DNA from 2 places in the Brevibacillus brevis NBRC 100599 genome. Region 1 is predicted to be linked to the other one. Evidence: riboswitches for the same ligand, from Rfam matches in the RefSeq annotation. Region 1 holds a riboswitch; the other holds the start of a gene.
What was found. A riboswitch is a leader RNA that binds a small molecule or an ion and turns the genes downstream of it on or off. The one in region 1 is predicted to bind cobalamin.

Region 2: linked by a shared signal. The riboswitch ahead of BBR47_RS19715 (ABC transporter substrate-binding protein) and the one ahead of metE (5-methyltetrahydropteroyltriglutamate--homocysteine S-methyltransferase) in region 1 are both predicted to bind cobalamin.

What each region holds. Positions count from the first base shown of each region.
Region 1 covers NC_012491.1:3,312,874-3,318,512, forward strand. Annotated here, with positions in the region: gene BBR47_RS15810 (DUF418 domain-containing protein) at 1-741, opposite strand, end outside; gene BBR47_RS15815 (acyl-CoA thioesterase) at 1,091-1,567, opposite strand; gene metE (5-methyltetrahydropteroyltriglutamate--homocysteine S-methyltransferase) at 1,591-3,882, opposite strand; cobalamin riboswitch at 4,027-4,226, opposite strand; gene nrdF (class 1b ribonucleoside-diphosphate reductase subunit beta) at 4,313-5,263, opposite strand; gene nrdE (class 1b ribonucleoside-diphosphate reductase subunit alpha) at 5,319-5,639, opposite strand, start outside.
Region 2 covers NC_012491.1:4,113,761-4,119,399, reverse strand. Annotated here, with positions in the region: gene BBR47_RS19730 (MerR family transcriptional regulator) at 1-320, shown strand, start outside; gene BBR47_RS19725 (pyridoxamine 5'-phosphate oxidase family protein) at 368-952, opposite strand; gene BBR47_RS19720 (MBL fold metallo-hydrolase) at 1,109-2,053, shown strand; cobalamin riboswitch at 2,205-2,354, shown strand; gene BBR47_RS19715 (ABC transporter substrate-binding protein) at 2,510-3,505, shown strand; gene BBR47_RS19710 (FecCD family ABC transporter permease) at 3,507-4,544, shown strand; gene BBR47_RS19705 (ABC transporter ATP-binding protein) at 4,553-5,329, shown strand; gene cobU (bifunctional adenosylcobinamide kinase/adenosylcobinamide-phosphate guanylyltransferase) at 5,342-5,639, shown strand, end outside.

The sequences.
Region 1 (5,639 bases):
TATCTGATTCCATTGCAGAGAAATAATAAGGATGCTAACCATCATCGAGGAAACTAAATAATCTTCTAGTATTTCAATGCCTGCTGGAGTAATTTCTACTGAGATAAATACAAAATATAAAATGACATAAGCACATATTATCCCAATTAAAAAAATCAAAACATGCTTTACTTTCGCATAGATATTTTCCATTATTTTAAATTGGCCCATGGTAAAACCTATCATCATCAGAGATAACCATTTACTAATTGCTGAGATAAGTTCTAGCCATGCAATTCTCTCCCCATAATACGGTTGACAAAAGGCAGTTACGATAGACAAAATGATTAGAATTATCGTTACCACTAAGTTCGTCCATCGATTTGTTTTAAAAAACAGAGCTATAAATAGGCCAAGTACAGCGTACTGCATCAGCACATCGTGAATACCTGACGGTGCATAAAATGTATGGATCAGTCCTAGTACAAATAAGAAGCAGATTCTGCGGAAAAACAGAAGGTAACGGTTCTTTATTTGTTGTTGGGATCGATTCATAAAAAAGTAGCTTCCAAGCCCAAATAAGAAAAATAGAATTGGATAAAATTTACTGTTAAAAATATAATACAGTCCAGCATGTAATTCATTATAATTCGACACATTATTCATCACCTGAAAACTATTCACAAGAAGTACCCCAATCAAGGCAAATCCTCGTAAGTAATCCATAATGTCTATTCTTGTATATGAATTTATTTTATTCATGTAGAATCTCCTCGTTGAAAATATTCATTTAGATTAAACACCTTACCTACCTTTATCTTTTCAACTCCCCAAGTCGGTTTCATGACTTAAACATACACGTTATCTTTAGACAAATGAATGACTGCTGTCTTACAATACAGAATACAATCTTACTAAATCGTAAAATTACCAGAGCACCTCATTTAAAGAAGTTAGCCATAGACGAAAAGGTAAATCGTACGGAAGCGAGAATGAATCCAGTGGCAGAAAACGACTTTCTAAATAGTCATAAAAAAAATACCTCCGGTGACCTGTTGCAACCAAGCTCACCAGAGGCATCTATTCGTTATAGGGGGGATAGTGTCCCCCCTTACATCTCTACCTTCCGCTTCCTTCTCAATACATGACGTTCCTTCGCTTTTTCATACTGAATGCGCTCTTCCTCAGTATCAGGAATGACACCAGGCACGATCGTCGGCTTTCCTTGATCGTCGAGGGCAATCATCGTCAGATACGCGCGTGCTGTCATGCGCTTTTCCCCGGTCAACAAGTTCTCCGCTTCCACTCTCACGAATACTTCCATCGATGTCTTATGGGTCCAGGTGACATATGCCTCGAGGTTGATCGCTTCCCCTGTCTTGATTGGCGCGAGAAAATCGAAGGAATCACTGGACGCAGTGACAACTGGCTTACGGCAATGTCGCATAGCTGCGATGCAGGCGATTTTATCTACATAGGCCATGACTTTCCCACCGAAAATGGTATGGTGGTGATTGGTATCCGGCGGAAAGACGAGATCAGTCAAAAAGGTTCTCGATTGTTGGATCGGTCGTGCTTCTGTCATCATTTGTGTGGCTCCTCTCATCGCGTTCACCTTCCCGACTGAGCTGTCAAACGATTCCGAATCGCTTTCGTTGCCGCAACCATGTTTCGTAATGACTGAACGGTTTCTTCTCTTCCTCTCGTCTTCAGCCCGCAATCCGGGTTTATCCAAAATTGGTCCGGTGGAAGTAGCTGTACGCCTCGTGCTACCATATCTTCCATTTCTGAAACAGCTGGAACTCGGGGGCTATGGATATCATATACGCCGAGCCCGATGCCTTTATCATACGTACCTGTTTCGAACACAGACACGAGCTCTCCGTGGCTGCGTGAGGTTTCAATCGAGATCACATCGGCATCGAGTTCGCTGATGACGTCCATGAAATCATGGAATTCGCAATAGCACATATGTGTATGAATCTGGGTGCTCGGCGCAACAGTGGAAGTCGCTAGACGAAACGCTCTGACAGCCCACTCGAGATAAGCTGCTTGCTCTTCTTTTTTGAGCGGAAGTCCTTCGCGCAGCGCTGGTTCATCAACTTGAATCATGAGAATCCCCGCTTCTTCCAAGGCTTCTACCTCTTTTCGCAATGCCAACGCGATTTGTTCGCACACTTCTTGTCTGGAGACATCGTCTCGAGCAAACGACCAATTCAGAATAGTTGCTGGGCCCGTTAACATACCCTTCATTGGTTTGGCGGTCAATGATTTTGCAAACACACTTTCTTTGACCGTCATTGGTGCCACAAACTCCACATCTCCGTAAATAACAGGTGGCTTCACGCAGCGCGAGCCATATGACTGCACCCAGCCGTTTTTCGTGAACAAAAAGCCATCGAGTTTTTCGCCAAAATACTCAACCATATCTGTTCGTTCGAACTCACCATGGACGAGGACATCCAGACCGAGCTCTTCCTGTATTTTGACCCATTCCTTGATTTGCGCCTGAATGAAAGCGTCGTATTGCTCCACTGTCCAGTTCCCTTTTTTAAACTGCTGTCGAGCTTGACGAACCTCCGCCGTCTGCGGGAAACTACCGATTGTGGTCGTTGGCAACAGTGGCAACTTCCACGTATTTTGTTGAATCTCTCGACGTTCGAGATAAGGAATACTTCTTTCAAGTTTGACAGCAGTGATTTGACGTAAAGCATTCTTCACATCTTGACGATTCCTTGCTGGAGATAATGCGAGCTTCAGCAAGTCCGCTTCATTTTGAGCGATCTCTTTTGAAATGACGTACTTCCCATATCGGAATCCTTGGACTAAAAGCTGTACTTCCCCTAGTTTTTCGTCGGAAAACGCCAATGCAGACACGACTTCCTCTGGCAAATCGCTCTCTGCTTCAACTGTTACAGGAACGTGCAACAAACTGCTAGACGGCTGCAGCCACAGCTTTTCGAGTGGAACGATCTCGGAAATTTCATTGACCAGCTCCCATTTCTCCTCAATGGACGCACGCCATATGTTTCGACCGTCGATGATTCCCGCTGCGAGAATCTTGTCTGCTGGAAACCCGTGTGTTTTCAGATGAGTCAAATTGCGCTTCGCTCCGTGTACAAAATCAAGACCGATTCCTTTTACTGGTAAGGAAACTAGCTCCTTGTACCAATCCACCGCTTCAAAATAGGTTTGCAGCATGCATTGTAGATGCGGTAGTGCTTGACCGATTTGCGTATAGATACGCTTGATGATGGCGCGTTCTTGCTCAGAGACATCCCGTACAAATGCAGGCTCATCGATTTGCACCCATTCCACGCCGTGCAGCTCTAACTCCCGGAGAACGTCTATGTAGAGCGGAACGAGTTGATCCACGATGATCTCAAATTCGTTTTTCTCATATCCTTTGGACAATTTGACAAACGTATACGGGCCTACAATAACAGGCTTTCCGATGATGCCATACTTTTCTTTGGCCTCCAAATAGGCCTGGAGAGGCTTGTTCTCGGTTATGGCTGGTTGTCGTTCACCGAACTCCGGGACGATGTAATGGTAGTTCGTGTTAAACCATTTCGTCATTTCGCTGGCGACAGCTTCCTTCGAACCGCGAGCCATGGCGAAGTATGTGGCTAATGAAACCGGGCCTCCCTCATATTCATAACGCTTGGGGACCATTCCAAACATCACAGCCATATCCAGCATGTGATCGTAGTACGTAAAGTCACCCACAGGGATCAGCTCGACCCCTTTTTCCTGCTGACGTAACAGGTTTTGGTGACGGATTTGCTCCATTTGCTGTACCAGGCTTGCCTCATCGATGCTGCCTGCCCAAAATGCTTCCAATGCCTTTTTCCACTCGCGGTTCTTCCCGATCCGTGGATATCCCAAATTGCTGCTTTTCATGAGCTTCCTCTCCATTCTTCATTCGATCTTGACTTGAATCCGCCCAATAAAAAAGGCATCTCCAACGATCAAAAAGAACGTTAGAAATGCCAAATAAGCACTGAGATCACAGCATCCTAACACCTCCCTATCTCCCGTAGGTTAAACAGTGTCGTCGAAACAGGCAGGTCTCCTGACTTTGGGATCATCATCTGCACATACCTTCCCAATCCGTTTGGATCAGTGGCTAATAAATGTGCCGACTCCCCTCATACAGTGGCGGGACCGTGTCGGATTCTCACCGACTTCCCTTTTCATCCTTGGTCGATCTTGATAACCAAAGAACCTGTTCCCACTCCTATGAAATTATCATGGTTCTGTGAAGCGCCCCAGAAAACGAGCAGGGCAGCACACTGTTCATACAGTAACACAGAATCCATTTTTTGTCATACTAAAATCTAAAATCATCGTCCGTCAACGGCTCTACGTTTAGTGTACGGACATAACCATTTCCTTTTTTCGAGAAGAAGTCATGCTGCTTCGTCTGCGTGCGAATGCCGTTCAGCACGATCGGGTTTACTTCTTCCTCCGGGAATAGCGGGTCCAGACCCAGATTCATCAATGCCTTGTTCGCGTTGTAGCGCACGTAGGCATGAACCTCGTCAGCCAAGCCGATTTCGGTATACAACGAAGTCGTATAGGCCTCTTCATTTTCTTGCAGCTCATGCAAAAGGGCATACAGCTCCTCTATTGCTGCGGTCTGCTCGACCACACTCAGACCTTGGTAGACTTCTTGCGCGAGAACGCCGACATAGAGTCCGTGGATACTCTCGTCACGAACAATCAGGTCGATAATTTCCCCGCTGCTTGTCATCTTTCCTTGCCCCGCCAAATAGAGCGGATAGAAGAAGCCGCTGTAAAACAGATAGCTTTCCAGGAAGACGGACGCTACCATCGCCATGTACAAGTCTTTCGGTTTCTCAATTTCTTGATAGCGTTTGGAGATGAGGGCCGCTTTCTTTTGCAGATGTGGATTGTTTTCTACCCACGAAAAAATACCGTCAATCTCCTCTGTCGATGCCAGCGTTGTAAAAATACTGCTGTACGATTTCGCATGGATTTGCTCCATCATACCCATGAAGGCGAGAACCGCTTTTCTTTGCAGTCCATCGACATGCTCCATGATCTTCGGCATCCCTACTCCACCCTGAACCGTATCCAGCAAGGTGAGACCGCCCAATACTTTTTTATACGTATCCCGTTCAGTCGCACTGAGCTCCATCCAGGCCATCTTGTCATCTGACAACGGAATCTCATCATCCGTCCAGAACTGCATGATGTTTTGATTCCAAAACGTCATCGTAAAATCGTCGTCCGGCCTGTTCCAATTGACTGCTTTCATATGGCGTTCCTCTTCTCTTTTTGCTTGATGCTTTTCCTTATATGAATCGCGTTCACTAAACAGCGCAGCTAATGCACTCTTCTACAGTCAAATGCTTCGTCCGCGTATAGTAGAGCGACTTCAGACCTTTTTTCGCTGCGTAAATGTAATAGCGAGCCAGTTCTCTGGTTGAAATGTTGCTGTTCACGTGCAGCACAGTCGAAATTCCTTGGTCGATGTGCTCTTGAATTTCGGCAATCAGATCAATCACTTTGAATTGATCGATTACATACGCCGATTTGTAGTAAAAATAGTTTTCCTGCGACAAGTACGGCATCGGGTAATACGTCGTAGAGTTGGCATACGTTCTCGTTTCGATATGCTCAACAATTGGCAT
Region 2 (5,639 bases), 800 kb from region 1:
AAATCGAAAAATCGAATCAGATGGTCAAAGGCATGACAGAAGAACAGTATGCCGCGCTGGAGAAATTGAACGCAGACCTGCACGATACATTGGCGCAGGCTTTTTCGACAGGTGATCCTGCTCATGAATTGGCGCAAAAAGCAGCAGATCTTCACCGTCAATGGCTCAGTTTTTACTGGGACAGCTACAGCAAAGAAGCGCACGCAGGTGTTGCCCAGATGTACGTCGATGACCCGCGCTTTACTGCTTACTATGACAAGGAACAGCCAGGTGTAGCCGAGTTTCTCCGCGATGCAGTGGTCATTTATACCAGCAAGTAAAGAGTTTTCAAACAAAGAAGCTGCGAGCAAGGCAGCTTCTTTGCGTTTTACGCTTCGTTATCCCCACCTACTGCGGGAAAAAGCTTTTGTCCCAGTGGTGTTGGCAAGCCATCCATGCTTACTACGTTGTTTTCCTTTTGATAAGCAAGCAGTTCCTGCTCGTCTTTAGCCAAAGTCCATTTCTGAAGGGTGTCCCGTTCTTTTGAGTAGGAATAGAAGGGGATAGCCCAGCCGCAAGAAGTCTTTACTTCCTGTACGTTTACGGTAATGATTTGACGAGCACCGGGCAGAAGCGGGAAGTCTTTTACGAGCTCATCCCACCGAGGCGAATCTGGGAGAATAACCGTTCCTTTGCCGAATAAGCGCATGATGAGAGGAGGGCCTTCAAATGCACAAAACATGAGAGTAATCCGGCCATTTTCCTGTAGATGTGCACTGGTTTCGTTTCCGCTTCCGGTCAGGTCTAAATAGGCCACCTCGGTAGGCGATATGATGCGAAAGGAATCGTACCCTTTCGGTGAAAGATTCACATGACCATCTGTATCCATAGGAGCAGAGGCAACAAAGAACATTCGTTGCTTCTTGATAAACTTCTCATGCTCAGGTCGTAACTCAGAAAAAAGCTGACCCATTTCGCACCCCTCCAGGTAATGAAATTGTTTTTGCTACCCTCATAATACGATGAAAATATGAAGAATTTGTGTTGTTTTTCCCAGTGCGTGCTAAATAGGTGATAAAGTGTAAATATTCTCGCAACAAAATGACCTTTGAAAAGGAGGAGCATTTACATGCAATCATCACAGCCAATTTACTTAGGGGAGCGCATCCATCTAATAGACGGTTTCGATATGGGCTGGGCGGAACGCACGGGGACTTATGTCATCGCTGAAGAAGAACTGACTTTGGTTGAAACAGGGCCAAGCCCCTCCGTCCCATACATCAAGACCGGCCTCGCCAAGCTCGGTTTTACCCCGGAGCAAGTAAAATACATCATCGTGACGCACATTCATTTGGATCATGCGGGAGGAGTGGGACTTTTTCTAAAGGATTGCCCAAACGCAAAGATCGTCGTCCATCCAAAGGGTGCACGTCACCTCGTTAATCCAAGCCGACTGATCGCAGGGGCGAGAGCGGTGTATCATGATGATTTTGATCGATTGTTTGATCCGATTGAGGCTGTTCCCGAAGAGCGGATTTTGATTCGTGGAGACGGGGATACACTAAAGATCGGAGCGAATTGCGTGTTGGAGTTTCTGGATTCGCCAGGGCATGCCAATCATCACTTCAGCATCTACGATCCCGTTAGCCGTGGCATGTTCACAGGTGATACGGCAGGTGTACTTTATCCGCAGCTTAAAAAGGATGGTATACACCTCGTACTGCCATCTACTTCTCCGAATCAGTTTGACCCGGATGCCATGTTAGCGTCTCTACGTCGATTTGAAGCGCGCAAGCTGAATCGCATTTACTTTGGTCATTTTGGGATGTCTGAACAGGTAGACGATGTGTACCGCCAAATACGTGAGTGGCTCCCTGTGTTTGTGGCGGAAGGAGAATCAACACTTGCTGTTGGACAAACATATGCTGATCTGTCTCGTAAGTTATTGGAACGAGTCTCGGAGCATCTACAGTCACAAGGCATCAATGATGACCACGAAGTTTTCGGAGTACTCAAGCTCGATTTACAGGTGTGCGCCATGGGCATTCTGGATTATTTGCACAAACGTGGTTAAAAGCTTTGCCAAAAGCATTCCATTTGCCTGAACCTTTTGTTCAGGTGTTTTCATTTTTAGCAGGCAAGAAAGTATTGGCTTACGTGTTTGTCATTCTTTTTTCATCCAAGGAATGCTATGATGTAGGATGAGTCATGGACTGTGACAATTTCAAACGTAACAGCAAATAGGTGCCTCGTCTTTTCTCAAAAAGATCGGGTGAAAAGGGAAGTCGGTGAAAATCCGACGCGGTCCCGCCACTGTAAATCGGCTCGTTCCTCAGCCGTAAGCCAGGAGACCTGCCTGTTTGTTTTTGTGCCTGTTGCCTTCGCGGAAAGGATCGGCCTATTTCAGGAAGCAGACCATCCTGTCTGTTTGCCCTGAGGTGCCGACCCTTTGATTTCCGAATGGAAGCAAGGGTCGCTTTTTTTATTGGAAGGTACAGTCAATCAGACACGCAGAAAGGAAGTTCTACATATGAAACGTTCATTGCGATTCATGATCCCACTACTAGTTGCGGCGAGCCTCGCAGGTTGTGCGGGTAACGATAACAGCCAGCAAGCACCTGGTGGACAAACCAGTGCACCGCAGACAGCACCGCAAGAGAATACAGCCGAGCAGCCTGCAAAACAAACTACGTATCCGTTGACAGTCAAGGATGCGACAGGAAAAGAAGTAACCTTTGCAAAAGCTCCTGAGCGAATCGTCTCCACATCACCTGCCGAGACAGAGATTTTGTTCGCATTAGGCTTGGAAAATCGGATCGTAGCTGTCTCAGACTACGATGATTATCCAGAAGCGGCGAAGACAAAACCGAAAATTGGCGGCGTCGTCAAACCGAATGAAGAAGCGATTCTCGCTCAAACGCCAGATATGGTCGTCGGTGGGATTTCGATGGAGAAGCCAGTGGCTGACAAGCTCAAATCTCTCGGGATGCCCGTCTACATTACCCATCCGACAAAGATGGATGACATCCTAAACAATGTGTTGGTGATGGGAGTTATCACTAACAAACAAGAACAAGCCGAAAAAGTTGTCGCGCAAATGAAGAAGGATATCGCGTACGTTCAAGAAGCAGTGAAAAATGTAAAACCAGAAGAGAAGAAAAAGGTATACCTTGAGTTTTCCCCAGGCTGGACAGTCGGAAAAGGTGAATTCATGGATGAACTCATCACACTGGCTGGAGCGACAAATATTGCCTCTGACACACAGGGCTGGAATCCGATCAGTGAAGAAAAGATTTTGCAAAACGATCCAGACGTCATTTTGTATGCGAGCGGAATTACCGATGAAAAGACTGGCGTCAAGCTGGAGGATATGATCGCCAAGCGTAATGGCTGGGATAAAATGAAGGCGATTCGTGAAAAACAAATCTTTGGCATGGACCAAAATATTTTGTCCCGTCCTGGTCCGCGTATTACACAAGGCTTGATTGAAGTAGCGAAGGCGATTTACCCTGACTTGGTGAAATAAAATGAAGAAACGATTGTTCATATGGGGAGGAGCCAGCTGTCTCGTCCTTCTGGCTTCAATAATCATCAGTATCTCGATGGGGGCGGCACACCTTCCCATTTCGCAAGTATGGCTCATCCTGCTCCACCAAATCTCGGGCTTGTCTGAGTGGATCACCGTAGCGTGGCCGGAGTCATCTGAGCAAATTGTCATGAAGGTTCGTTTTCCACGCGTTGTATTGGCTGTTTTGATTGGCGCCTGCTTATCTCTTGCGGGAGCGGGCTTTCAGGGAGTTTTGCGCAATCCGCTCGCAGATCCGTTTACGATGGGCGTGGCATCTGGTTCTGCTGTCGGAGCAGCCTTTTTGATCCTGTTTGGCTTGCAAATCAGCTTTTTGGGTGCATGGAGCACGCCTGTTGTCGCTTTTCTTACAGGACTGCTCAGTTTATGGATCGTACTCGGACTCGCGAACACCCAAGGAAAGCTGCAAACGGAGACCCTGATTTTGTCTGGTGTTGTGGTGCAGGCTTTTCTCGGCTCACTCGTTTCCTTTATGGTGTCGCTATCGGATCAGACGGTGAATGAGATCGTGTTCTGGCTGATGGGCAGCCTGTCATTTCGGGGCTGGGCCTTTACGTATGTCTTGATTCCGTACTTGGTCATAGGCGGAATGGTGCTGGTAAGCTATGCGCGTTCCTTGAACCTATTTGCGTTAGGCGAGCGGCAGGCTGCGCATCTCGGCGTCCATGTAGATCGAACGAAGCTGGTGGTTCTGGTCGTCTCGACACTCCTGACGGCAGCGGCGGTTTCTATCGCGGGAATTATCGGGTTCGTTGGCCTGGTGGTACCGCACCTCGTCCGTATGCTGGTTGGTCCTGACCATCGAATTTTACTGCCGATGGCCGCGATCTGTGGTGGTATTTATGTGCTGTGGGCCGACACTCTCGCCAGAATGCTGCTGAGTCCAACGGAAATCCCGCTCGGTGTTGTGACAGCTTTTCTGGGAGCACCGTTTTTCGCGTATTTATTGAAGCAAAATAAACGCTTTAGGAAGAGGTAACGTATGCAATGATCAATGTGCACAGCTTGCAAAAATCGTATCAGGATACGCCAGTTTTGCACGGAATCGATTTTTGCGTGGACAAGGGAGAATTTTTTGGCATTATCGGACCAAATGGAAGCGGTAAATCCACCTTGCTGAAAATGATTTCAGGGGTCATCAAGGCAGATGCAGGAGATATTTTGCTTCAGGAGAAAAAGCTTCATTCCTATCCACGCAAAGAGCTTGCCAAAATACTGGCTGTATTGGAGCAAGAGGGGCTGCCGCCAGTCGGCTTTCGAGTCCGAGAGGTGTTGGAGATGGGACGCTTTCCTTACCAAAATTGGCTGGGGGAAGAGAAGCAGGATGTCGCATCGCTTATTGATGAAATCGTACAGATGCTCGGCCTTGAACATTTGGAAGAGCGCACACTGGATCAGTTGAGTGGTGGGGAAAAGCAACGCGTAGCTTTGGGGAAGGCATTGATCCAAAGACCTCAAGTGCTGTTGCTCGATGAACCCACGACTTACCTCGATATCGGGTACCAGATTCAGCTTATGGACATCGTGCGCAAATGGCAAAAGACGACACAGGTGACGGTCATTGCTGTGCTGCACGATCTGAATCTGGCCTCCCTTTACTGCGATCGTATTTTGATGCTGCATAAAGGAAAGCAGATAAGCGTCGGCACACCAAAAGACATTTTGCAAAGTGACAGAATAGAGGCTGTATACGGAACTAGACCGATTGTCATGGAGCATCCTGTTCATCATTTGCCGCAAATTATTTTGCAATCGCAAGTGTAAGGAGACAAAAGCATGATCGTACTGATAACAGGTGGAGCACGCAGCGGAAAAAGCACGTTTGCCGAAAAATACGCGGCTCATTTGGGCTCCTCGGGTGTTTACATCGCGACCGCACCAATCACTGATGAGGAAATGGAAGAGCGGATCTTGCACCATCGCGACCGCCGCTTGCAGTCCAACTTTCCTTGGCAAACGATTGAGGAGCCGTATGCATTGACAGAATGGCTGACGAAGCTCGGAGCACAAAAGGACATACAAGAACAGCAGACAGTGATTTTGATTGATTGCTTGATCCTTTGGCTTTCCAATT